DNA from 4 places in the Streptomyces sp. NPDC001339 genome. Region 1 is predicted to be linked to each of the others. Evidence: riboswitches for the same ligand, from Rfam matches in the RefSeq annotation. Region 1 holds a riboswitch; each other region holds the start of a gene.
What was found. Region 1 has a riboswitch for cobalamin ahead of ACFY12_RS02225 (ribonucleoside-diphosphate reductase subunit alpha). Riboswitches for the same ligand answer to the same signal wherever they lie in the genome.
Positions count from the first base shown of each region.

Region 2: linked by a shared signal. The riboswitch ahead of ACFY12_RS23365 (cobalamin biosynthesis protein) and the one ahead of ACFY12_RS02225 (ribonucleoside-diphosphate reductase subunit alpha) in region 1 are both predicted to bind cobalamin.
Region 3: linked by a shared signal. The riboswitch ahead of metE (5-methyltetrahydropteroyltriglutamate--homocysteine S-methyltransferase) and the one ahead of ACFY12_RS02225 (ribonucleoside-diphosphate reductase subunit alpha) in region 1 are both predicted to bind cobalamin.
Region 4: linked by a shared signal. The riboswitch ahead of ACFY12_RS21195 (prenyltransferase/squalene oxidase repeat-containing protein) and the one ahead of ACFY12_RS02225 (ribonucleoside-diphosphate reductase subunit alpha) in region 1 are both predicted to bind cobalamin.

Region 1 is NZ_JBIAWT010000001.1:520,649-526,269, reverse strand. It holds gene ACFY12_RS02230 (ribonucleotide-diphosphate reductase subunit beta) at 1-905, opposite strand, end outside; gene ACFY12_RS02225 (ribonucleoside-diphosphate reductase subunit alpha) at 908-3,370, opposite strand; cobalamin riboswitch at 3,530-3,692, opposite strand; gene mctP (monocarboxylate uptake permease MctP) at 3,854-5,551, opposite strand; gene ACFY12_RS02215 (DUF3311 domain-containing protein) at 5,584-5,621, opposite strand, start outside.
Region 2 is NZ_JBIAWT010000007.1:564,184-569,804, forward strand. It holds gene ACFY12_RS23355 (putative cobaltochelatase) at 1-1,493, opposite strand, end outside; gene ACFY12_RS23360 (cobyric acid synthase) at 1,549-3,144, opposite strand; gene ACFY12_RS23365 (cobalamin biosynthesis protein) at 3,141-4,115, opposite strand; cobalamin riboswitch at 4,243-4,375, opposite strand; gene ACFY12_RS23370 (hypothetical protein) at 4,661-4,897, opposite strand; gene ACFY12_RS23375 (anion permease) at 4,922-5,621, opposite strand, start outside.
Region 3 is NZ_JBIAWT010000015.1:68,900-74,520, reverse strand. It holds gene cobF (precorrin-6A synthase (deacetylating)) at 1-480, opposite strand, end outside; gene thiI (tRNA uracil 4-sulfurtransferase ThiI) at 900-2,216, shown strand; partial or broken gene ACFY12_RS32065 (3-hydroxyacyl-CoA dehydrogenase family protein) at 2,218-2,415, shown strand; cobalamin riboswitch at 2,534-2,762, shown strand; gene metE (5-methyltetrahydropteroyltriglutamate--homocysteine S-methyltransferase) at 2,927-5,245, shown strand.
Region 4 is NZ_JBIAWT010000007.1:52,667-58,287, reverse strand. It holds gene ACFY12_RS21200 (aldehyde dehydrogenase) at 1-1,345, opposite strand, end outside; cobalamin riboswitch at 1,619-1,771, shown strand; gene ACFY12_RS21195 (prenyltransferase/squalene oxidase repeat-containing protein) at 1,957-3,285, shown strand; gene ACFY12_RS21190 (SCO2322 family protein) at 3,285-4,106, shown strand; gene ACFY12_RS21185 (energy-coupling factor transporter transmembrane protein EcfT) at 4,103-5,335, shown strand; gene ACFY12_RS21180 (ABC transporter ATP-binding protein) at 5,332-5,621, shown strand, end outside.

The DNA.
Region 1 (5,621 bases):
CGCTGCAGCCGCTGGTCGGCGACGCACTGGAGGTACTCGCGCATCGACTCGGTGTTCATACCCGGCAGGCCCTCACCGCACAGGTCGCGGCCGAACTGGAGCTCCGCCTCGACGGCCTCCTGGAGCATCTCGGTGACCTGCTGCTCCAGCTTGTCGTCGAAGAGGTCGGGCTCCTCCTCGCGGACCGTGTCCACCACCGAGAACGCGAAGTCCATATGCATGGATTCGTCGCGGAACACCCAGTTGGTGCCCGTGGCGAGCCCGTGCAGCAGACCGCGCGAGCGGAACCAGTAGACGTATGCGAAGGCACCGTAGAAGAACAGGCCCTCGATGCAGGCGGCGAAGCAGATGAGGTTGAGCAGGAAGCGCCGGCGGTCGGCCTTGGTCTCCAGCCGGTCGATGCTCTCGACCGAGTCCATCCACTTGAAGCAGAACTGGGCCTTCTCCCGGATGGACGGGATGTTCTCCACCGCGGCGAAGGCGGCCGCGCGGTCGTCCGGGTCGGGGAGGTAGGTGTCCAGCAGCGTCAGATAGAACTGGACGTGCACCGCCTCCTCGAACAGCTGACGGCTCAGGTACAGCCGCGCCTCGGGGGAGTTGATGTGCTTGTAGAGGGTCAGGACCAGGTTGTTCGCCACGATCGAGTCGCCGGTGGCGAAGAAGGCCACCAGGCGGCCGATGAGGTGCTGCTCACCGGGGGAGAGCTTGGCGAGGTCGGCGACGTCCGAGTGGAGGTCGACCTCCTCTACGGTCCAGGTGTTCTTGATCGCGTCGCGGTAGCGGTCGTAGAAGTCCGGGTACCGCATGGGGCGCAGGGTCAGCTCGAAGCCCGGGTCGAGGAGGTTCTTCGTGCCGGTGGTGGCGGTGTGGGCGGCCGCCGCGTTCTTCTCGGGTGCGGTAGTCATGATTACTGGCATGCCTCGCAGGACTCGGGGTTTTCCAGGGAGCAGGCGACGGCCTCGGGGTCGGCCGCCTGCTGGGGGACGGTGGCCGCGGCGGTGGTGCCGCGGGCGGACTGGGCGATCCGGGTCGCCGGACGGGAGCGCAGGTAGTACGTGGTCTTGATGCCGCGCTTCCAGGCGTAGGCGTACATCGAGCTGAGCTTGCCGATGGTCGGCGAGGCCATGAAGAGGTTCAGCGACTGGCTCTGGTCGAGGAACGGGGTACGGGCCGCGGCCATGTCGATCAGGGCACGCTGCGGGATCTCCCAGGCGGTGCGGTACAGCGCCCGGATCTCCTCGGGGATCCAGCCGACCTCCTGCACCGAGCCGTTGGCCTCGCGCAGCGCGTCACGGGTCCGCGCGTCCCACAGCCCGTGCGCCTTGAGGTCTTCCACCAGATAGGTGTTGACCTGGAGGAACTCACCGGACAGGGTCTCCCGCTTGAACAGGTTGGAGACCTGCGGCTCGATGCACTCGTACACACCGGCGATGGAGGCGATGGTCGCGGTCGGGGCGATCGCCAGCAGCAGGGAGTTGCGCATCCCGGTCGTGGCGATACGGGCGCGCAGCGCCGCCCAGCGGTCCGCCCAGCGGGGCTCGGCGTTCGGGTAGTGGTCCGGGTGCAGCACACCGCGGGCGGTGCGGGTCGCGGACCAGGCCGGGTGCGGGCCGTGCCGCTCGGCGAGGTCGGCGGAGGCCTCGTACGCGGCGAGCATGATCCGCTCGGAGATCCGGGTGGACAGCTCCCGCGCCTCGGGCGAGTCGAAGGGCAGCCGCAGCCGGAAGAACACGTCCTGGAGGCCCATCAGGCCCAGACCCACCGGGCGCCAGCGGGAGTTGGAGGCACCCGCCTGCTCGGTCGGGTAGAAGTTGATGTCCACGACGCGGTCGAGGAAGGTGACGGCGGTGCGGACGGTGGCGTCCAGCTTCTCCCAGTCCATCACCTCGTCCCCGGTGCCGGTGCCGGTGCCGGTGCCGGCGTCCGCGGCGAGGTGCTCGGCGAGGTTGACCGACCCCAGGTTGCAGACGGCCGTCTCGCCGTCGTCGGTGACCTCCAGGATCTCGGTGCACAGGTTGGAGGAGTGCACGACCGATCCGGGCTCGGCGGTCTGGTTGGCGGTGCGGTTGGCGGCGTCCTTGAAGGTCATCCAGCCGTTGCCGGTCTGTGCCAGGGTGCGCATCATCCGGGCGTACAGGACCCGCGCCGGGATGGTCTTGACGGCCCGGCCGTCGGCCTCGGCCCTGCGGTAGGCGGCGTCGAACTCCTCGCCCCACAGGTCCACCAGCTCCGGGGCGTCCGCCGGGGAGAACAGCGACCACTCGGCGTCCGTCTCCACGCGGCGCATGAACTCGTCCGGGATCCAGTGCGCGATGTTCAGGTTGTGCGTACGGCGCGCCTCCTCACCGGTGTTGTCGCGCAGCTCCAGGAACTCCTCGATGTCCGCGTGCCAGGTCTCCAGGTAGACGCAGGCGGCGCCCTTGCGCCGGCCGCCCTGGTTCACCGCCGCGACCGAGGCGTCCAGCGTGCGCAGGAACGGCACGATGCCGTTGGAGTGCCCGTTCGTCCCGCGGATCAGCGAACCGCGGGCGCGGATGCGGGAGTACGAGAGGCCGATGCCGCCGGCGTGCTTGGAGAGCCGGGCCACCTGGTGGTACCGGTCGTAGATGGAGTCCAGCTCGTCCAGCGGCGAGTCCAGCAGATAGCACGACGACATCTGCGGGTGGCGGGTGCCGGAGTTGAAGAGGGTGGGGGAGGAGGGGAGGTAGGACAGCGAGCTGGTGAGGCGGTACAGCTCGGCGACGTCCGCGAGGGCCCTGGCGGAACGGTCCTCTGCCAGTCCGCAGGCTACCCGCAGCAGGAAGTGCTGGGGCGTCTCGATGACCTGGCGGGTGGTGGGGTGGCGCAGCAGGTAGCGGGAGTGCAGGGTGCGCAGCCCGAAGTAGCCGAAGCGGTCGTCGGCTCCTTCCGCGAGCGCGCCGTCGACCAGCGCGTCCAGCCGCTCCGCGTGCGCGCGGACGAACTCCGCCGTCTCGTCGGCGATCAGCCCCTCGCGGTGGCCGACCTCAACGGAGGCGGAGAAGGCGACCGCCCCCTGTCCGGCCGCCTCCTCCGAGATCGCGAGGGTGAGCAGGCGCGCGGCGAGCCGGGAGTACTGCGGCTCGTCACCGATCAGCCCGGCCGCGGCGTCGATGGCCAGCGACCGCAGCTCGGCCTCGTCGGAACCCGGGTGCCGGCCGCGGAGGGCGGCGGCGGCCACCTTGCCGGGGTCGGTCGCGGTGAGGTCCTCGGTCAGCCGGGTCAGGGTGCGCAGCAGGGCGACACCCGGCCCGTCCTCGGCCCGTACACCGTCGGCGGGGGTGGCAGGCGTGGTCACCGCAGGCGGCGCGGCCTCGGCGTCTGACGCGGGCTCCGTTGGCGCGATGGTCACGTGATGTCTCCCTCACTCGGCGGGGGCCTGGAGGGGCGGGCGCGACGGGCGCACGCGGGCATACCGCACCCCGTCATGGTCAGGGGTGCGCGGGCACACCGCGCGGCGTCCACCGGCCCAACCCTCGGGACCCGGACGTATCGACATCCGCGCCGATGGCGACGCGGACATACCGTCGGCAGGTCCTCGGACTTCACGGGCGCGCGACCGGGCCGGCATCGGGCCACTGGCGCGCCGCCTACACCGTTGCGGGACAGTTCCGGACTCCCACCGGATTCCCCTGCGACGACAGCGAGGACGAGCATACATGTGGTGGTGGCTCATCGCGTGCACCCCCACATCTAGTGTGTTGTGAGTGATCGCACGGTGCCTGTCAGTGGTCTCGCCCCGGCCGCGCCACGGCTGCGCGCCGCGGCCGGGCAGGCGAACGGGCCGCCACGCCCGGAGGACGCGACGGCCCGTGGCCGTGAATCTGCCGGTGGCTCAGTGTCCGCTCGGTGCGCCCGCCGTCGCCGGTGGCAGGCCGGCGGAGACACTCTCGTCGCCGGCGTCCGCCGTGTAGTCGGCGGGGCTGGTCTCGTCGATGCCGTCGGGGGCCTTGACCGCCTTCAGGACGAGTGTGAGGACGACCGTCACCACGACGTTCAGCACGAAGGCGGTCAGGCCGATGTAGCCGATCTCACCGATGCCGGGGATCTCGGCGGACGACCCGCCGAAGTGCTTCTGGGTCGGGCTGGCGACGCCGTAGGCCGCGAGGGTGCCGTAGAGCATGCCGGCCGCCCAGCCGGCGAGCAGCGCCCACCGGTGGAACCAGCGGGTGAACAGGCCGCCGACCAGGGCCGGCAGGGTCTGCAGGATCCAGATCCCGCCCAGCAGCTGGAAGTTGATCGCGACGGTTTTGTCCATGGTGAGGACGAAGACCAGGGCGCCGACCTTGACCAGCAGGGAGACCAGCTTGGCGACCTTGTGTTCCTGCTCGGGCGTGGCGTCCCGTCTGAGGAAGTCCTTGTAGACGTTGCGGGTGAAGAGGTTGGCCGCGGCGATCGACATGATGGCCGCCGGCACCAGGGCGCCGACGCCGATCGCGGCGAACGCGACACCGGCGAACCAGCTGGGGAACATGTCCTCGAACAGCTGCGGGATGGCCAGTTGCGGATTGCCCTGGATGTCCGTACCGGCCTTGACGGCCATGAAGCCGAGCAGCGCCAGGAAGCCCAGCAGCAGGGAATAGAGCGGCAGGATCGTGGTGTTGCGACGGATGACGTTGCGGTTGCGAGAGGAGAGCGTGGCGGTGATGGAGTGCGGATACATGAAGAGGGCGAGGGCCGAGCCGAGCCCCAGCGTCGCGTACGCCCACTGGGCGTTGGGGCCGCTGACCAGCTCGCCGCGGGGTTTGCCGGGGACGGCGCCGGGCTGGGCGAGCGCCTTGCCCGCCGCGTCGAAGATCGCGTCGAACCCGCCCAGTTTGATGGGGATATAGACGATCGCCACGATGATGACGAGGTAGATCAGGCCGTCCTTGACGAAGGCGATCAGCGCGGGGGCGCGCAGGCCGGAGGAGTAGGTGTAGGCGGCCAGCACCGCGAACCCGATCAGCAGCGGCAGGTCCTTGACGAACCAGTTGGTGTGCTCGCCGCCGCCGATGCCCATCACGTCCAGTACGGCCTGGATGCCGACCAGTTGGAGCGCGATGTACGGCATCGTGGCGAGGATGCCGGTGAGCGCCACGGCCAGTGACAGGCCCTTGGAACCGAAGCGTCCGCGCACGAAGTCGGAGGTGGTGACGTAGCCGTGCTTGTGCGAGACCGACCAGAGGCGGGGGAGGAAGGTGAAGATCAGCGGATAGACGAGGATCGTGTAGGGGACGGCAAAGAAGCCGGCCGCGCCGGCCGCGTAGATCGCCGCTGGGACGGCCACGAAGGTGTACGCCGTGTAGAGGTCGCCGCCGAGCAGGAACCAGGTGATCCAGGTGCCGAAGCTGCGCCCGCCCAGGCCCCATTCGTCGAGGCTGTCCGACTGCTCGGCCTTGCGCCAGCGGGCGGCCAGGAAGCCCATGACCGTCACGGCCAGGAAGAAGAAGACGAAGACGGCGAGGGCTGTGCCGTTGACGCCCTGGGTGGCGGAGGCGGCGAGCGTGGCCGGGGTGCCCGGTCCGCCCGATGTGGGGCCGCTGAAGGGCACTGGAGCGCTGAGGGTCACGGGAGCGCTGAGGATCACTGGGACGCACCGCCCTTGCGGGCGCGCTGCTCAC
Region 2 (5,621 bases), on a different contig from region 1:
CGCCGTCCGCGGGCCCGCTGGTGCGGTGCGGCGGCCTGCACGGTGGCGGCCAGGTGCAGCTTGCCCAGGGTGCCGTGGGGGCGCCGGGCACCGGTCGTCCGGCCGTGCGCGGTCCGGGCGCGGGAGCGGCGGCCGTCGGCGCCCTCGCCGAGGCCGGGGACGTCGAGGCGGCGGGTCCGGAACGGTTCGGCGGCCCCGACCGCGGGCTTCTCGCCGGCCGCGCCGCCCTGGGGCTGGGGCTGGGGCTGGGCGTCGGGCTCGGGCTCATCGGGAGCCTGCGGGTCGGTCTGGCCGGTCTCCCGGTCCTGCTGGTGGGGCAGTTCGGGGCCCGGCGGGGGCCCGTCCGGCCCGCCCTCCTGCGGGGGCTGCCCGCCGCCCGGGCCGCCCCCGTCGGGGCCGCCGTCCGGACCGTCCGGCTCCGGATCGTCGTCGCCGTCCGTGTGCTCGTCCGCGGGCTCGTCCGCGCCGAACTCCTCCAGGACCTGGTCCAGTTTGTCTTCGTCGAGGCCGGGGGCGTCGAAGGGGTTGCGGCGCCGGCGGTGCGGCAGTGCCAGCAGCGCGGCCTGCCGGACGTCCTCCTCCAGGACGTCGGTGCGGCCCGCCCACGCCGCCAGCGCGGTGGCGGTGCGGGCCATCACGATGTCCGCGCGCATCCCGTCCACCTCGAACGCCGCACAGGTCGCCGCGATCTGCCGCAGTGCCCGGTCGCCCAGCACCACATCCGGCAGCAACTCCCGTGCCGCCGCGATGCGTTGCCGCAGCTCCTCTTCCTCGGCCGCCCAGCGCGCCGCGAAGCCGGCCGGATCGGCGTCGTACCCCAGCCTCCGCCGGACCACCTCCACCCGCTGCTCCGGCTCCCGCGAGGCCGCGACCTCGACCGTCAGCCCGAAGCGGTCCAGCAACTGCGGCCGCAGTTCGCCCTCTTCGGGGTTCATGGTGCCGACGAGGAGGAAGCGCGCGGCGTGCCGTACGGAGACGCCCTCGCGCTCGACGTACGAGGCGCCCATGGCGGCGGCGTCGAGCAGCAGGTCCACCAGGTGGTCGTGCAAGAGGTTGACCTCGTCGACGTACAGGATGCCGCGGTGGGCGTCGGCCAGCAGACCCGGTTCGAAGGCCTTCACGCCCTCGGACAGGGCCCGTTCGATGTCCAGCGCGCCGACCAGCCGGTCCTCGGAGGCGCCGACGGGCAGTTCGACCATACGGGTCGGGCGGGACTCGGCGGCGCCCGGCCCGTGCGGCCCGTCGGGGCAGCCGGGGTCGGGCGCGGCGGGCGCGCAGGCGAAGCGGCAGCCGCCGATCACGTCCACGGTCGGCATCAGCGCCGCCAGTGCCCGTACTGCGGTCGACTTGGCGGTCCCTTTCTCGCCGCGGACCAGCACCCCGCCGACCGCGGGGCTCACCGCGTTCAGCAGCAGTGCCAGCCGTAGATCGGTCATGCCGACGACGGCCGTGAAGGGGTACTGCGGGGTGGTCGTGTTGTGCGCGGTTGTCATGCTGTTTCGTCCTCCACGTCGCCGTCGGCTCCCGGAACCGTCCGTTGCGTACCCCTCATGGCGCCCCCGGAGGCACGAACGGCAGCCCCTCCGGCACTCCGTCCTCGATCAGCCGCAGCAGCGCCGCCGTGTCCGCGTGCTCCTCGATCAGATCGCCCAGCCGGTCCAGCTGCTCCTCGCGCAGGGTGCCGAAGCTGGTGTCGGGGGCCGGGACGAACGCCCGGCCCGCGTCGGCCGCGACCCGTCGCAGGAAGGCCCGGCGGAAGGCGTCGCTCTCCAGGGAACCGTGCCAGTGTGTGCCCCATACGGAGCCCACCCGGCAGCCGTCCAGGCCGTGCCCCTGGTCATCGGACATGAACGCCTCGTCCCCGCCGGTGACTTCGGCGACACCGTGGTGGATCTCGTAGCCCTCCACCGGCTCGCCCAGCGCCTCGCCGGACGGGCGGGCGAGGGTCTTCTCCACCGCGAACCGCACCCGTACGGGCAGCAGCCCCAGTCCGTCGACCGTGCCCGCCCTCGACTCGACCTCGTCGTCGATGCGCTCGCCGAGCATCTGGTAGCCGCCGCAGATGCCCAGCACCGGGCGGCCCTCGGCGGCCCGCCGGGCGAGGGCGTCCGCGAGACCGCGCGCACGCAGCCACTCCAGTGCCCGGACCGTACCGCGGGTACCGGGCAGCACCACCAGATCCGCATCGGCCAGTTCCTCGGCCCGGTCCACGAACCGCACCACCACGCCCGGTTCGGCGGCCAGCGCGTCCACATCGGTGAAGTTCGACATCAGCGGTACGGCGCAGACCGCCACCCGCAGGACGTCCGCGCCGTGCGGTGGGGCCACCACGCTCTCGCGCACCGCGCCGCGCAGCGACACCCGGAGGCCGTCCTCCTCGTCGATGCCGAGCCCGTGCGCGAAGGGCAGCACGCCCAGCGTGGGGCGGCCGGTGAGGCCGCGCAGCATCTCCAGCCCGGGCTCCAGCAGCGTCACATCGCCCCGGAACTTGTTGACCAGATACCCCGCGACCAGCGCCTGGTCCTCCTTCGACAGCAGCGCCGTGGTCCCGAAGAAGGACGCGAAGACCCCGCCGCGGTCGATGTCACCGACCACCACCACCGGTATCCGGGCGGCCCGGGCGATGCCCATGTTCACGATGTCGGTGCGCCGCAGGTTGATCTCGGCGGGGCTGCCGGCGCCCTCGCAGATCACGGCGTCGTGCGTGCGCCGCAGCTCGGCCAGGCACTCCGTCACCGTGCCCAGCAACTTCTCCTGCCGCCCGGCGTGGTAGCCGCGCGCACTCAGCTCACCCACGGGCTTGCCCAGCAGCACCACCTGGCTGCTGCGGTCGCCGCCCGGCTTGAGCAGCACCGGGTTCATCAGCGCGGTCGGCTCCACTCGGGCCGCGGCGGCCTGCATCGCCTGGGCCCGTCCGATCTCCGCGCCCTCCCGCGTCACAAAGGAGTTGAGCGACATGTTCTGCGCTTTGAACGGCGCCACCTTGACGCCCTGCCGGGCCAGCCAGCGGCAGATGCCCGCCGTCACCACGCTCTTGCCCGCGTCCGAGGTCGTACCGGCCACCAGCAGCCCGCCGCCCGGCTTGCTGCCGGATGCCGTACCGCCGGATGCCGTGCCATCGGACGCAGCCGTCCGCCCGCTCATCGCGATTCCCTTCGCGTCCGCCGTACCGCGCCCCACGCCAGCCCCGCCGCCAGCCGCCCCGCCACCGTCGCCGCCAGCGCCAGCGCGCTCACCCGCCGCGAGAGCCGTACCGCCCGCTCGATGTCCGCCGCCGTGGCCGGCCGCGCCCCGCCGTTGAGCACCGGGCGGTGCTCGACCCGTCCGCCGTACGCCAGCGTGCCGCCCAGCCGTACGTCCAGGGCGCCCGCGAACGACGCCTCCACCGGGCCCGCGTTGGGGCTCGGGTGGGCCGCGCCGTCCGCCTTCCAGGCCCGCAGCGCGCCGCGCCGGTCCGGGCCGGCGAGCACGGTCAGCGCGGCGGTCAGCCGGGAGCCGGGCCAGCCGGCGAGGTCGTCGAGCCGGGCCGAGGCCCAGCCGAAGCGGCGGTAACGCGGGGACTTGTGACCCACCATCGCGTCCAGTGTGTTCACCGCCCGGAACGCCACCAGCCCGGGCACTCCGCCGACGGCGCCCCACACCAGTGCGCCCACCACCGCGTCCGAGGTGTTCTCGGCGACCGACTCCACCACCGCGCGGGCCATCTGCGGCCCGTCCAGGGCCTGGGGATCGCGCCCGCACAGATGCGGCAGCCGCTCCCGGGCCACGTCCCAGTCGCCCGCCGTGAGCGCTCCGCCGAGGGCCCGCGCCTCCCGGCCGAGCGAGGTGCCGCCCAGCACGGCCCACACCGTCATCGCGGTCAGCGCGACCCGGGCACCGCGATGGTCCCGTACGGCGCGCTGCAGCAGTGCGGCACCGGCGGCCGCGCCACCCGCGCACAGCACGGCATGGACCGCCCCGTAGCCGCGGTGGTCGCGCCACAGCCGGCGCTCGACGGTGTACGCGGCCCGGCCGAACGCGGCCACCGGATGGCCGCGCCGCGGATCCGCCGCGACCAGGTCACCGAGAAAGCCGAGGGCCGCGCCGCACGCGTATCCCGCGTGTTCGCCGCGCATCGGATCAGGCCGCCGTCAGGCCTCGAACGGGCCCTGCGGCGGGCGGACGGCAGGGAGGAGACGACAGGGCCATGGCGGTATGTCCTCACTCAGGGTCCGCGCCCTGGTTCGACGTGAACGGCGACCAGAGTCTCCTGGCTCCCGGATCGGCGTGGCCTCCGGCCTTCCAGCCCGTACGGGTACGAGCCGTGGCCCTCGTCGGAGGAGCGCTCCCCGGTGACAGTGGCGGGACCGCGCCGGATTCGCACCGGACTTCCTCTGCTGTCGCCGATTGGCTCCGGCAGTCCACCACGCGCCGCGAACGCCCGTCAACTCGCCCTTGACCTGCGGCGCTACGCCGTGGCGGCGGCTGTGGCGGAGGCCACAGAAGGGCAACGGAGTGGCAGGGGTGACGACGCGCCGGCCGGAGACGTCGGCCGGAGAAGCGGAGAGGCGTTCGCGGATCGTGGCCGATGCCGTGATCCGCGAACGCCTCGAGCGGGGCCCCGCCTCCCCTTGGTGCCGTGATTCTCTTCGGCGCCGTGATTCTCTGTCAGGACTCTCTGTCAGCTGGCGACGATCAGGTAGATGCCGTACGCCACGGCCGCCGCGCAGAGGGCGAAGGCGGCCACCGCCCCGGCCCGCGCGCCCGCACCGGGCGCGGTCGCCGCGGCGGCCTCGCCCTCCCGGCCCGGCTTGCGGGAGGTACCGACGATGCCGAGGGTGAACAGGCCCACGATCCCGACCGTCACCACGATGCTGACGCCGAAGACCTGACCGAATGCTGCCCAGTCGATGCTCATGAAGGGTTCCTTGGGTGAGAGCCGCTAGGGGGTGGCCGTCGCGGCCTGGGCGCGTGGGGCGGACGGGGAGCCGTGCTGTGCGACCTCCGGCTCGTCGGCGGAGTGCGAGGCGTCGCCGGAGGCGGCCGGGGCCGGCTGGCCCGCCGGGGGAGGGGAGACAGCCCGGAGCGCGGTGGTCACCACGCCCGCCGGCTCGGCGGGCGGCACCTCGTTGACGTTGGTGTGGTCGATGGTGTTGCGCCGCGAGGCGGCCCAGATCGCACCGGAGACGGCGAGGGCGAGGACGGCCGTCGCGGTCACGCCCCAGGTGCCCTGCTTGGCCAGGAGCGCGGCGCCCGCCGCGACCGCACCGGCGGCCGGCAGCGTCAGGGCCCAGGCGGCGACCATCCGGCCGGCCGTGGACCAGCGCACCACGCCGCCCTTGCGGCCCAGGCCCGAGCCCGTCACCGCGCCGGAGCAGACCTGGGTGGTGGAGAGCGCGAAGCCGAGGTGGGAGGAGGCCAGGATGGTGGCCGCGGCGCCGGTCTGGGCGGCGAAGCCCTGCGGCGGCTGGATGTCGGTGATGCCCTTGCCCATCGTGCGGATGATCCGCCAGCCGCCCAGGTACGTGCCGAGCGCGATGGCCAGACCGGCCGAGGCGATGACCCACAGCGGCGGGTCGGCGTGCGGGGCGACCACGCCTCCGGTGATCAGCGCGAGGGTGATCACGCCCATCGTCTTCTGG
Region 3 (5,621 bases), on a different contig from region 1:
GCGATGCCGCGCGGCCAGCGTCGAGACACTGCTGATGCCGGGGAACACCTCGACCGCGGCAGAGACCGTGCCCCGCCTCTCGATGTCGGAGAGGATGCCGAGCGTGCTGTCATACAGCGACGGGTCGCCCCACACGAGGAAGGCCCCGGTCTCCCCTGCCGTCATCTCGTCGCGCATCAGCTGCTCGAAGATGTCCGCGCGACGAGTACGCCAGTCGTGGACGGCAGAGGTGTAGTCGGAGCGGTCCATCGGACGACGCTCCGGACTCGGGTCGTCGACCTCCACGACACGGTACGGGGCCTGCGCGTGCTCCTCGATCATGCGGTGGCGCAGGTCCGTCAGTGCGGACTTGTCCGACCCCTTGCCCACGATGAAGAAGACGTCCGCGCGACGCATGGCCTTCACCGCGGCGAGTGTCAGGTGGTCCGGGTCGCCGGCTCCGATGCCGACGACGAGTATGGTGCGCTGCTCCGTGCTCATGCGAGGCAGTGTCGCAGGTCAGGCTCCCTCGGCAGCACCCGGACCGAGACCTGTCTCGCTCGGCCAAGGGCCCGAAGGACGCGCTCGGCGACGGTGGTGAGGGTGATGCCGCGCTCGGCGACCTTCCCGGCTGCCCACGCGTGCCGTCGGCGGATGTCCTGCACCGCTCAGTGGACTGTTCGCGTCAGTGGACTGTTCGCGATCGGTACGGGTATTGCCCCTGCCGTCGCTGAGCCAAGTGCCCCGGCCGGCACTGGCGGGGAGCACCGTGAGCGGGGAGCGCCGCGAGCCGGCGGCGCGGCCATCAGCCGCCCCACACCCCGTTCACCGACCATGCGCCACCTTGTCTACCCTGGGTACCCCGCACCGCGCTCGCGTTCCGGGGCCGGTCCTCACGACGACTCGCGAAGGAGAGTTTCGTGCCCGGCGAACCGAGCATCCCTTCCCCCAGCACACCACGCCCCGGCAGCGGGCCCTGCGTGCTGCTCAAACACGGTGAGATCTTCCTCAAAGGCCGCAACCGGCACCTGTTCACCGAGCGGCTGCACGACAACCTCCGCCACGCCCTGCGGGGCGTCGGCGGCTCCACGTGGATCAAGCACGGCCAGAACGTCACCGTGCTCGGCGGAGAGGTCCCACAGGAGGTCTTGGTGGAGCGTGCCCGCCGGGTGATCGGGTTCAACTCGGTCGAGCCCGCTCTGCGCGTCCCGGGTACCGTGCCGGACATTTCCGCGGCCGTCGTGGACGCGGTCGCCGGTGCCCGTGCCGAGCGGCCCGGAATCAGCTTCGCCGTGCGGGTCAAGCGCCGGGACAAGGGCTTCGAGATGACCTCGTCGCAGTTCGAGCGTTTCCTGGGGTCACGCGTCCTCGCCGCCCTGGGGCCGCTGCCGGTGAACCTCTCCCGACCCGACGTTCGGGTCTCCGTCGAGATCGACCACAAGGAGAGCTACGTTTCCTGGACCCGGCACCCGGGTCCGGGCGGGCTGCCGGTCGGCTCCAGCGGCCGTGCCCTGGTGCTGCTCTCCGGAGGGTACGACTCGCCGGTGGCGGCCTACCGGGCGATGCGCCGGGGGCTGCACTGCGACTTCGTCCACTTCACCGGCGCTCCGTACACGAACGCCGCTTCCGTTTACAAGGCGTACGCCCTCGCCCGGGAACTCAACCGCTATCAGCCCGGCGGACGGCTCCACGTCATCGCCCTCGGCCAGGCACAGAAGCAGCTGGCCGTCGCGGGTGCCGGCCGGCTCCAAGTCGTCGCACAGCGGCGGCTGATGGTGCGCGCCGCCTCGGCGCTGGCCGGCCGAACCCGGGCGGAGGCGCTGGTGACGGGGGACAGTCTGGGACAGGTGGCCAGTCAGACCCTGGCCAACCTGGCAGCCGTGGACGAGGCCGCCGGCCTGCCGGTGCTGCGGCCGTTGATCGGTTGGGAGAAGCAGGAGATCATCGACGAGGCCAGGTCCATCGGCACCGCAGAGGTCTCCGTGCTGCCGGACGAGGACTGCTGCAAGCTCCTCGCACCGCCCCGTGTCACCCTCCGGGCCGGACTGACCGGCCTGCGTTCGGTGGAGAGGCGCCTCGACGTGGACGACGTGGTGGAAAGCCTGTTGCGTGACGTCCAGGTCATGTACCCGGGGGAGGTCGACAGGGCGGCCGGATCCGGTCCGGGTGATCCAGGTGACGACCATGCTCCCTCTGACGGTTCGCTGTTCCGGGCTGCGGGAGCGTGCGCCCCGTAAGGCCGGCGTGGACGCGGGCATGGAGCTGGGCTGCGCCCACCCCGTGGCCCCGCTCGGACTCGCCGGCCTGATCGGCCTGGACACCGTCGCCTCCATCGCCCGGTCCCTCTACGACGAGTTCAAGGAACCCCTCTACGCACCGCCACCGCTGCTCCGGCGCATGGTGGACGCGGGACTGCTCGGCCGTACGGGCGACTGAGGCCGTTCCGCACCCCGCCGCAACTCCACCACGTCCCGGCATCTCCACCACGTCCCGCCGGTGTCTCATCTCACAGTCCGGAATGTGAACAGAGGTGTCCGTCGCCACGGCCGCCCTCTACGCTGGCCGGGCAACAGGTTCGCCCCGTCCGCCAGACGGGCCGCGTCGTAAGAGGGAACCCGGTGGGAATCCGGGACTGCCCCGCAGCGGTGAGTGGGAACGACCGCCGTCATACGCACTGGATCCGGGCCGCGGATCCGGGAAGCGACGGCCAGTAGGTGCCCGCCGGAAGACTCCGGCAGGCGTGCCCGCGAGTCCGAAGACCTGCCCGTTGCCCGTCTGCGCCCATGCGTGGACGGCCATCCCGGTGACCTCGAGGGCGGGTCGGCGTACATACCAGGCGGACACGTGCGTCGCGAGCGCACCGTGGTTCCGTCCGGTTCGTCACCCCTTCGCGCTTCTCGTTCCGTCCCCGGGGCTTTCACCAGGCACATCCGCGAAGGAGAGTTCCGTGACAGCGAAGTCCGCAGCCGCGGCAGCACGGGCCACCGTGTACGGCTACCCCCGCCAGGGACAGAACCGGGAACTGAAGAAGGCCATCGAGGGCTACTGGAAGGGCAAGGTCACCGCCGACGCCCTCAAGGAGACCGCCCGCACCCTGCGCCGTTCCCACTGGCAGCAACTGGCCGACGCCGGCATCCACGAGGTGCCGACCGGTGACTTCTCCTACTACGACCACGTGCTGGACACCAGCGTGATGGTCGGTGCTGTCCCGGACCGCCACCGCGCCGCCGTCGCGGCCGACACGCTCGACGGCTACTTCGCGATGGCGCGCGGCACACAGGACGTCGCGCCGCTGGAGATGACGAAGTGGTTCGACACCAACTACCACTACCTCGTACCGGAGTTGGGACCGGACACCGTCTTCACCGCCGACTCCGGCAAGCAGGTCGCCGAGTTCAAGGAAGCTCTCGCGCTCGGTCTGCCCCCCCGGCCGGTTCTCGTCGGACCGGTCACCTACCTCCTGCTGTCCAAGCCCGCTCCCGGCGTGGCCGCGGACTTCGAGCCGCTGACGCTGCTGGACCGACTGCTGCCGGTCTACGCCGAGGTGCTCGCCGACCTGCGTGCCGCCGGCGCCGAGTGGGTGCAGCTCGACGAGCCCGCCCTCGTGCAGGACCGCACCCCGGCCGAACTGAACGCCGCCGCGCGCGCCTACCGCGAGCTGGGTGCCCTGACCGACCGTCCGAAGCTGCTGGTCGCCTCGTACTTCGACCGCCTCGGCGACGCCCTGCCCGTCCTGGCCAAGGCCCCGGTGGACGGTCTGGCGCTCGACTTCACCGACGCGGCCGTGGCGAACCTCGACGCCCTGGCGGCCGTCGGCGGACTGCCGGGCAAGCGCCTGGTGGCGGGAGTGGTCAATGGCCGCAACATCTGGATCAACGATCTGGAGAAGTCGCTGGCCGCCCTCGGCACCCTGCTCGGCCTCGCCGACCGCGTGGACGTGGCCGCGTCCTGCTCGCTGCTGCACGTGCCGCTGGACGCCACCGTCGAGCGCGACATCGACCCTCAGATCGTCCGCTGGCTGGCCTTCGCCAAGCAGAAGACCGCGGAGCTGGTGACCCTGGCGCGAGGCCTGTCGGAGGGCACCGACACCATCGCCGCCGAACTCGCCGCGAACCGCGCCGACCTGGCCTCCCGGGCGAACTCGGCGATCACCCACGACCCGGCGGTACGCGCCCGTGCCGCGGCCGTCACCGACGCCGACGGCCGCCGCTCCGCGCCGTACGCCGAGCGCGCAACGGCCCAGCGTGCCCACCTCGGGCTGCCGCTGCTGCCGACCACCACCATCGGTTCCTTCCCGCAGACCGCCGAACTGCGCACCGCCCGCGCCGACCTGCGCGCGGGACGGATCGACACCGCGGGATACGACGACCGCATCGCGGCCGAGATCCGCGATGTCCTCGGCTTCCAGGAGAAGGCCGGCATCGATGTCCTGGTGCACGGCGAGCCGGAGCGCAACGACATGGTCCAGTACTTCGCGGAACAGCTCACCGGCTACCTCGCCACACAGCATGGCTGGGTGCAGTCCTACGGCACCCGCTACGTCCGGCCGCCGGTCCTGGCGGGTGACATCTCCCGGCCCGAGCCGATGACGGTCCGCTGGACCTCCTACGCGCAGTCGCTGACCGACCGCCCCGTCAAGGGCATGCTCACCGGCCCGGTGACCATGCTCGCCTGGTCCTTCGTCCGCGACGACCAGCCGCTCGGTGACACCGCCCGCCAGGTCGCCCTCGCCCTGCGCGACGAGGTGGGTGACCTGGAGGCGGCCGGAACCTCGGTCATCCAGGTCGACGAACCCGCCTTGCGTGAGACGCTGCCGCTGCGCGCAGCCGACCACCCCGCGTATCTCGCCTGGGCCACCGAGGCGTTCCGCCTCTCCACCAGCGGCGTACAGGACCGCACGCAGATCCACACCCACATGTGCTACGCGGAATTCGGCGACATCGTGCAGGCCATCGACGATCTCGACGCGGACGTCATCAGCCTGGAGGCCGCCCGCTCCCACATGCAGGTCGCCCGGGAGCTGGCCGCACACGGCTACCCGCGCGAGGCCGGCCCCGGTGTCTACGACATCCACTCCCCTCGCATCCCGAGTGCCGACGAGGCAGCCGCCCTGCTGCGCAAGGGACTTGAGGCCATCCCCGCCGAGCGCCTCTGGGTCAACCCGGACTGCGGCCTGAAGACCCGCGGCTGGCCCGAGACCCGTGCCTCGCTGGAGAACCTGGTCACCGCGGCCCGCACCGTCCGAACGGAGCTGTCCGGCTCCTGATCCGGTCGACGGCCGGGAGGGAGCGAAGCCGGTCCCTCCCAGCCGTCTCGGGGGGTGACGGTGGGGGAGCCGGTGTTCGTCACAGGGCCGGCACGGTCCGCCGGCCGGGTCCGGTGTCGGCGTCGCCGGTCGCTCAGGGGCGGTGACCGGCGACCTCTCCGTCCTCGCCCCCCACGCCAGGGGTCTCCGCGCCTCATCGAGGCGGCCCCGGGTCCGGCTTGCCGGTCGGTCCGTACCGATGCAGCCTGGAAACACCAGCGTGCGGTCGGACTCGGCCCTCCGGCCGAAGCGGTGCACGTGGGCCACTGCCCGCGGGCAGGCGCGTACCTCGTGCAGGCGCGTACCTCGGCTGCTACTGGGCCATGGGCCGCATCAG
Region 4 (5,621 bases), on a different contig from region 1:
CCAGCATGTCGATGCTGAAGGTGTTCACCGAGTACGTACCGGTACGCACCTGCCGGGCGATGTCCGTGCCGTGCTCGACGTCGGCGGTCCAGACCGAGCCCGAAAGGCCGTACTCCGAGTCGTTGGCGATCCGTACCGCCTCCGCCTCGTCCTCGTACGGCAGCAGGCAGATGACCGGGCCGAAGATCTCCTCACGCGCGATCCGCATGGAGTTGGCGACCTCGCCGAAGAGGGTCGGCTCGACGTACCAGCCCGTCGGCTGCCCCTTCGGCCGCCCGCCGCCCGTCAGGACCTTGGCGCCTTCCTCCCGCCCGAGCGCGATGTAGTCCAGAGAGCGCTGCTGTTGGCGGCGGGCGACCAGCGGCCCGACCTCGGTGGCCGGATCCAGTGGGTCGCCGACGGTGAGCGCGTCGGCGGCCGCCGCGAACCGTTCGGCGATCTCGTCGTAGCGGGCGCGCGGCGCGAGGATCCGCGTCTGGGCCACGCAGGCCTGGCCGTTGATCATCCAGGCGAACGGCACGATGCCGGCCACCGCAGCGTCCAGGTCCGCATCCGGCAGGATCAACGCCGCGGATTTGCCTCCGAGTTCGAGGGTGACCCGGCTGAGGTTGCGGGCGGCGACCTCCATGACCCGTTTGCCGGCCGCGACCGAGCCGGTGAACGACACCTTGTCCACTCCCGGATGCCCGACCAAGTACTCGCTGACCTCGCGGTCCGCGGGCAGAATCGACAGCACCCCTTCCGGCAGCCCGGCCTCGGTGACGATCTCCGCCAGCAGATATGCGTCCAGCGGGGTCTCCGGCGACACCTTCAGTACCGCCGAGCAGCCCGCCAGCAGCGCGGGCGCGAGCTTGGCCGCGGCGGTGAACTGCGGGACGTTCCAGGGCACTACGGCCGCCACCACCCCGACCGGCTCGCGCCGGACGAGGATCGGTCCCAGCACACCGTCCCGCCGCTCTTCGAACGAGAAGTCGCGGGCCACCGTCAGCGCCGCGTCCCAGGCCAGCACCGCGGCCAGCGACTGCACCATGACGCCGGAGGTGTACGGGGTGCCGTTCTCGGAGCTGATGACCTTGGCGAACTCCTCGCTACGGGCCGCGAAGGCGTCCTTGATACGGGTCACCACCGCGATCCGGTCCGCCAGCGGGGCATGCGCCCAGACCCCGGAGTCGAAGGACGTGCGGGCGGCCGACACCGCGCGGTCGACATCGTCCCGCGAGGCGTGCGGGACCCGGCCGATGACCTGTTCGGTGTGCGGTGAGACGACCTCGATCACGTCCCGGCCGGCCGGATCGGCCAACTCACCGCCTATGTAGAGCTTTCCGTGCTCGACGAGGTCGCTCATCGCTGCCGCCTCCTGCGGGTTGGCCGCTGTCCGACGCCGGTGCTCCCTACCGTCAGGAACTGATACCAGTTCTAGTTGCAGGAGTCCATGAGAAGGAGTCCTTGAGAGGGGGTTCGTGAGAGGGGGTTCGTGAGAGGGGGTTCATGAGAAGGAGTCCATGACGAGACGTCCACGGCATGAGCTCGACCACTTAACCCGGTATGGCCGAAATGCCCGGAATAGCAGAAATGCTCGATGCCTGTCGCCGACCCGTCGGGATCCGGGGCGGCGCCGGTTAAGGTGGGCGGGACAACTTCATCCGTACCTGATCGGGGGAAGCCGGTGGAAATCCGGCGCTGACCCGCAACCGTGAGGACGGCTGGCCCGGCCCGCGCGCCGCACCCGGCCGTACGAGCCGGAGCACCCGATGGGGCACGACCAAGGCTCCCGCCACCGGAACCGTAAGCCGCCCACCTGGGCGGACGGCCCGGCGTGCGGCACCGTCGAGGTATGCGGAGCTGAGCCCGGTGTCCTCGCGCGCCCGATCGCAGGATCGGCGCGCGCGGCCTGCCGAGCGCGGCTCCGTACCATCGCCGCGACCCGAACCGAGAGGCACCGACCCGATGGCCCCCATGGCTTCCATGGCTCCCCACGCTCCGCTGACGCACCCCGTCGCCTTCCTGGCACGCCGCGCCGCCACGGCGCTGGCTGCCGCGGCGGTGCTGGGCACGGCCGCGGCTCCCGCCGCGTTCGCGGACGCTCCGTCGCCGGCCCCGTCGGCCGGCAAGCTGCCGAGCGGGCTGTACGGCACGAAGGACCCGCAGTACGACGGCGTCTGGCGGCAGTCGCTGGCGCTGCTGGCACAGCACACGGTGGGCGTACGGCCCGCGGCGCCGGCCGTGGACTGGCTGGCTGGGCAGCAGTGCGCGGACGGCTCGTTCGCCGCCTTCCGTGCCGAGCCGGGCAAGGCCTGCGACGCCAAGACGATGCGGGACACCAACCAGACGGCCGCCGCGGTGCAGGCACTGGCCGCCCTCGGCGGGCACGGCGACGCCGTGAAGAAGGCCGTGGACTGGCTGAAGTCGGTGCAGAACGACGACGGCGGCTGGAGCTCGATGCCCGGCTCGCCCAGCGACGCCAACTCCACCTCCGTGGTGATCGGCGCGCTCACGGCGGCCGGCGAGAAGCCGGAGTCGGTCACGTCCCGGAAGGGCGGCAAGAACCCGTACGACGGGCTGCTCACCTTCCAGCTGGGCTGCGACGCCGACGTCAAGGAGGGCGAGCGCGGCGCGTTCACCTTCCAGCTCAAGGGAGCGGCGCCGAACGCGGACGCCACGGCGGCCGCGGCCACCGGCGCGCTCGGCAAGGGCTTCGTCGTGGCACCTTCCGGTGACCGTCAGGACACCCCGGTCAACCCGCTGAGCTGCGAGGACGGCAAGCAGCAGGGGACGGCGGGACGGGACCGGGCAGCGGACGCCGGTGCCGCCTACCTCGTCGCACAGCTCGACGCGAACGAGCAGCATCTGCCCTCCGCGATGCCGGGTCAGGAGAAGCAGCCCGATGTCGGCAACACCGCCGATGCCGTGGTCGCGCTGGCGGCCGGTGGGCACGGCTCCGCGGCCCAGAAGCCGCTGAAGTGGCTGGAGCGGAACGCGGCGGGCTGGGCCGAGCAGAGCGGCCCGGCCGCGTACGCCCAGCTGGTGCTGGCCGCGCACGCCACCGGTACCGACCCGCGGTCGTTCGGCGGTACGGACCTGGTCGCCGCGCTGAACGCGACCGGCCCCAAGCCGGCCTCGGTGAACGAGAAGGACGGCAACGGCTCGGACACGTCCGGCGAAGCCGAGGACTCCAAGGACAGCGGCGGCGGCTTCGGCCTCTGGTTGGTCATCGGCATCGGGCTCGCCATCGGTGCCGGCATCGGCTTCCTGCTGAGCGGCCGCAGGAAGAAGAACGATCTCTGATGCGGCGGACGTGGCCGGCGCGGCAGAGGTGGGGGACGGGGCGTACCGAACCGGCGCGGCTGATACGGCTGACGCTGCTGACACGTCCCGGGCGGGTCTTCGGGGCGGTGCTGCTGGCCGGTGCGGTCGTCGGTCTGGGCGCCGGGCCGGCCCAGGCCCAGGAGTACCGCTACTGGTCCTTCTGGCAGGGCGCGGAGGCCAAGGGCGGCAGTGGCCCGAGCGGCTCCGGTTCCTGGACGTACGCCACCGCGGGGCCGGCCACCGTACGGCCCGCCGATGGCACGGTCGAGGGCTTCCGCTTCACCGTCAGCGCCGACTCCGCGGCGGCCGGCACGCCGCGTACGGCCGCGGACTTCGACGCGATCTGCCGCGATACGCCCGCCAAGGACGGCCGTAAGCGGATCGGCGTCGTCCTCGACTTCGGCACCGCCTCGGACGCGCCGGACGGCGAACGGCCGCCGAAGGCCCGGACGGAGTGCGCCCAGGTGCCCGAGGATGCCTCGGCGGGTGAGGCGCTGGCCGCGGTCGCGCCGCCGCTGCGCTACGACTCCAGCGCGTTGCTGTGCGCCATCGCCGGGTACCCGAAGGCGGGCTGCGGGGACCAGGTGAACGGGTCGAAGGGGTCGGACGGATCCGGCTCCGGCGGACCCGGCGGGACGAAGGACGGCGGCGGGAAGAACACCGCGGCGAAGGGCAGCGGCGCGGAGGACGGCAGCGGGGAGGACAGCGGCGGGCCGTCCGCCGGGCTGCTCGGCGGTGTCGCGGCCGTCGTCGTACTGGGCGCGGCGGCCGTGTGGCAGGCGCGCCGCCGACGCGGATGAGCGCCCCGCAGGCGACCCGTACCACCGCGCTGCACGCCGGCGCCTGGTGGCTGTGGGCGCTCGGACTGGCCACCGCGGCCTCCCGCACCACCAACCCGCTGCTGCTGGGACTCCTGGTGGGAGTGGCCGGCTATGTGGTCGCGGTCCGTCGTACGGATGCGCCGTGGGCCCGTTCGTACGGCGCGTTCGTCAAGCTCGGCCTGGTCGTGATCGCCATCCGGCTGGTCTTCGGGGTCGTTCTCGGCACGCCCGTTCCCGGTACCCACACCCTGTTCACCCTGCCCGAAGTGCCCCTGCCGGACTGGGCGCAGGGCGTCCGGCTCGGTGGCCGGGTCACCGCGGAGGGCATGCTCTTCACGCTGTACGAGGGGCTGAAGCTGGCCACCCTCCTGATCTGCGTCGGCGCCGCCAACGCGCTCGCCAGCCCGGCCCGGCTGCTGAAGTCCCTGCCGGGCGCGCTGTACGAGGCGGGCGTGGCGGTCGTCGTCGCCATGACCTTCGCACCGAACCTGGTCGCCGACGTCCAGCGGCTGCGCGCCGCGCGCCGGCTGCGCGGCCGCCCCGACCGCGGGTTCAAGGCGCTGCTCCAGGTCGGTCTGCCGGTGCTGGAGGGCGCGTTGGAGCGTTCGGTGGCGCTGGCCGCGGCCATGGACGCCCGCGGCTACGGCCGGAGCGCACAGGTGCCGCGCGCCGTACGGCACACCACCTCCGCGCTCACCCTCGGCGGCCTGCTCGGCATCTGCGCCGGTACGTACGGCCTGTTGGGCGGCACCGGGGGCGGCTACGGGCTGCCGCTGCTGCTCGGCGGACTGGCCGCGGCGCTCGGCGGACTGTGGCTCGGCGGCCGCCGCTCGGTCCGCACCCGGTACCGCCCGGAGCGCTGGGGCCCGCGCGCCTGCCTCGTCGCGGGCTCCGGTATCGCCGTGGCCGCCGCGATGATCTGGGCCAGCGCCTACGCTCCCGCCGCCCTGCACCCGCCCGCGGTCCCCCTCACCGCTCCCGTCCTCCCCCTCTGGCCGGCCGCGGCCGTCCTCCTCGGACTGCTTCCGGCGATCGTGGCGCCGGCCCCGCCCCCGGCCGTGGCATCGGCATCGGCATCGGCATCGGCACACGAGGAATCCGTAAAGCACGGGAAGCAGAGGAAGTACGAGACGTACGAGAAGCTCGAGACGTACGAGAAGCACGAGCGGCACGAAAACGAGCGGCACAAGAAGGAGCCCACCCAGTGATCCGGTTCGAGCAGGTCTCGGTCACGTACGGCGACGCCGCGGCGCCCGCCGTCCAGGGCATCGATCTGACCGTCCCCGAGGGCGAACTGTGCCTCCTGGTCGGCCCCTCCGGCGTGGGCAAGTCCACCCTCCTGAACGCCGTCTGCGGACTCGTCCCGCACTTCACCGGCGGCACCCTGCACGGCCGCGTCACCGTCGACGGCCGCGACACCCGCACCCACAAACCACGTGAACTCGCCGATGTCGTCGGCACCGTGGGCCAGGACCCGCTGTCCCACTTCGTCAC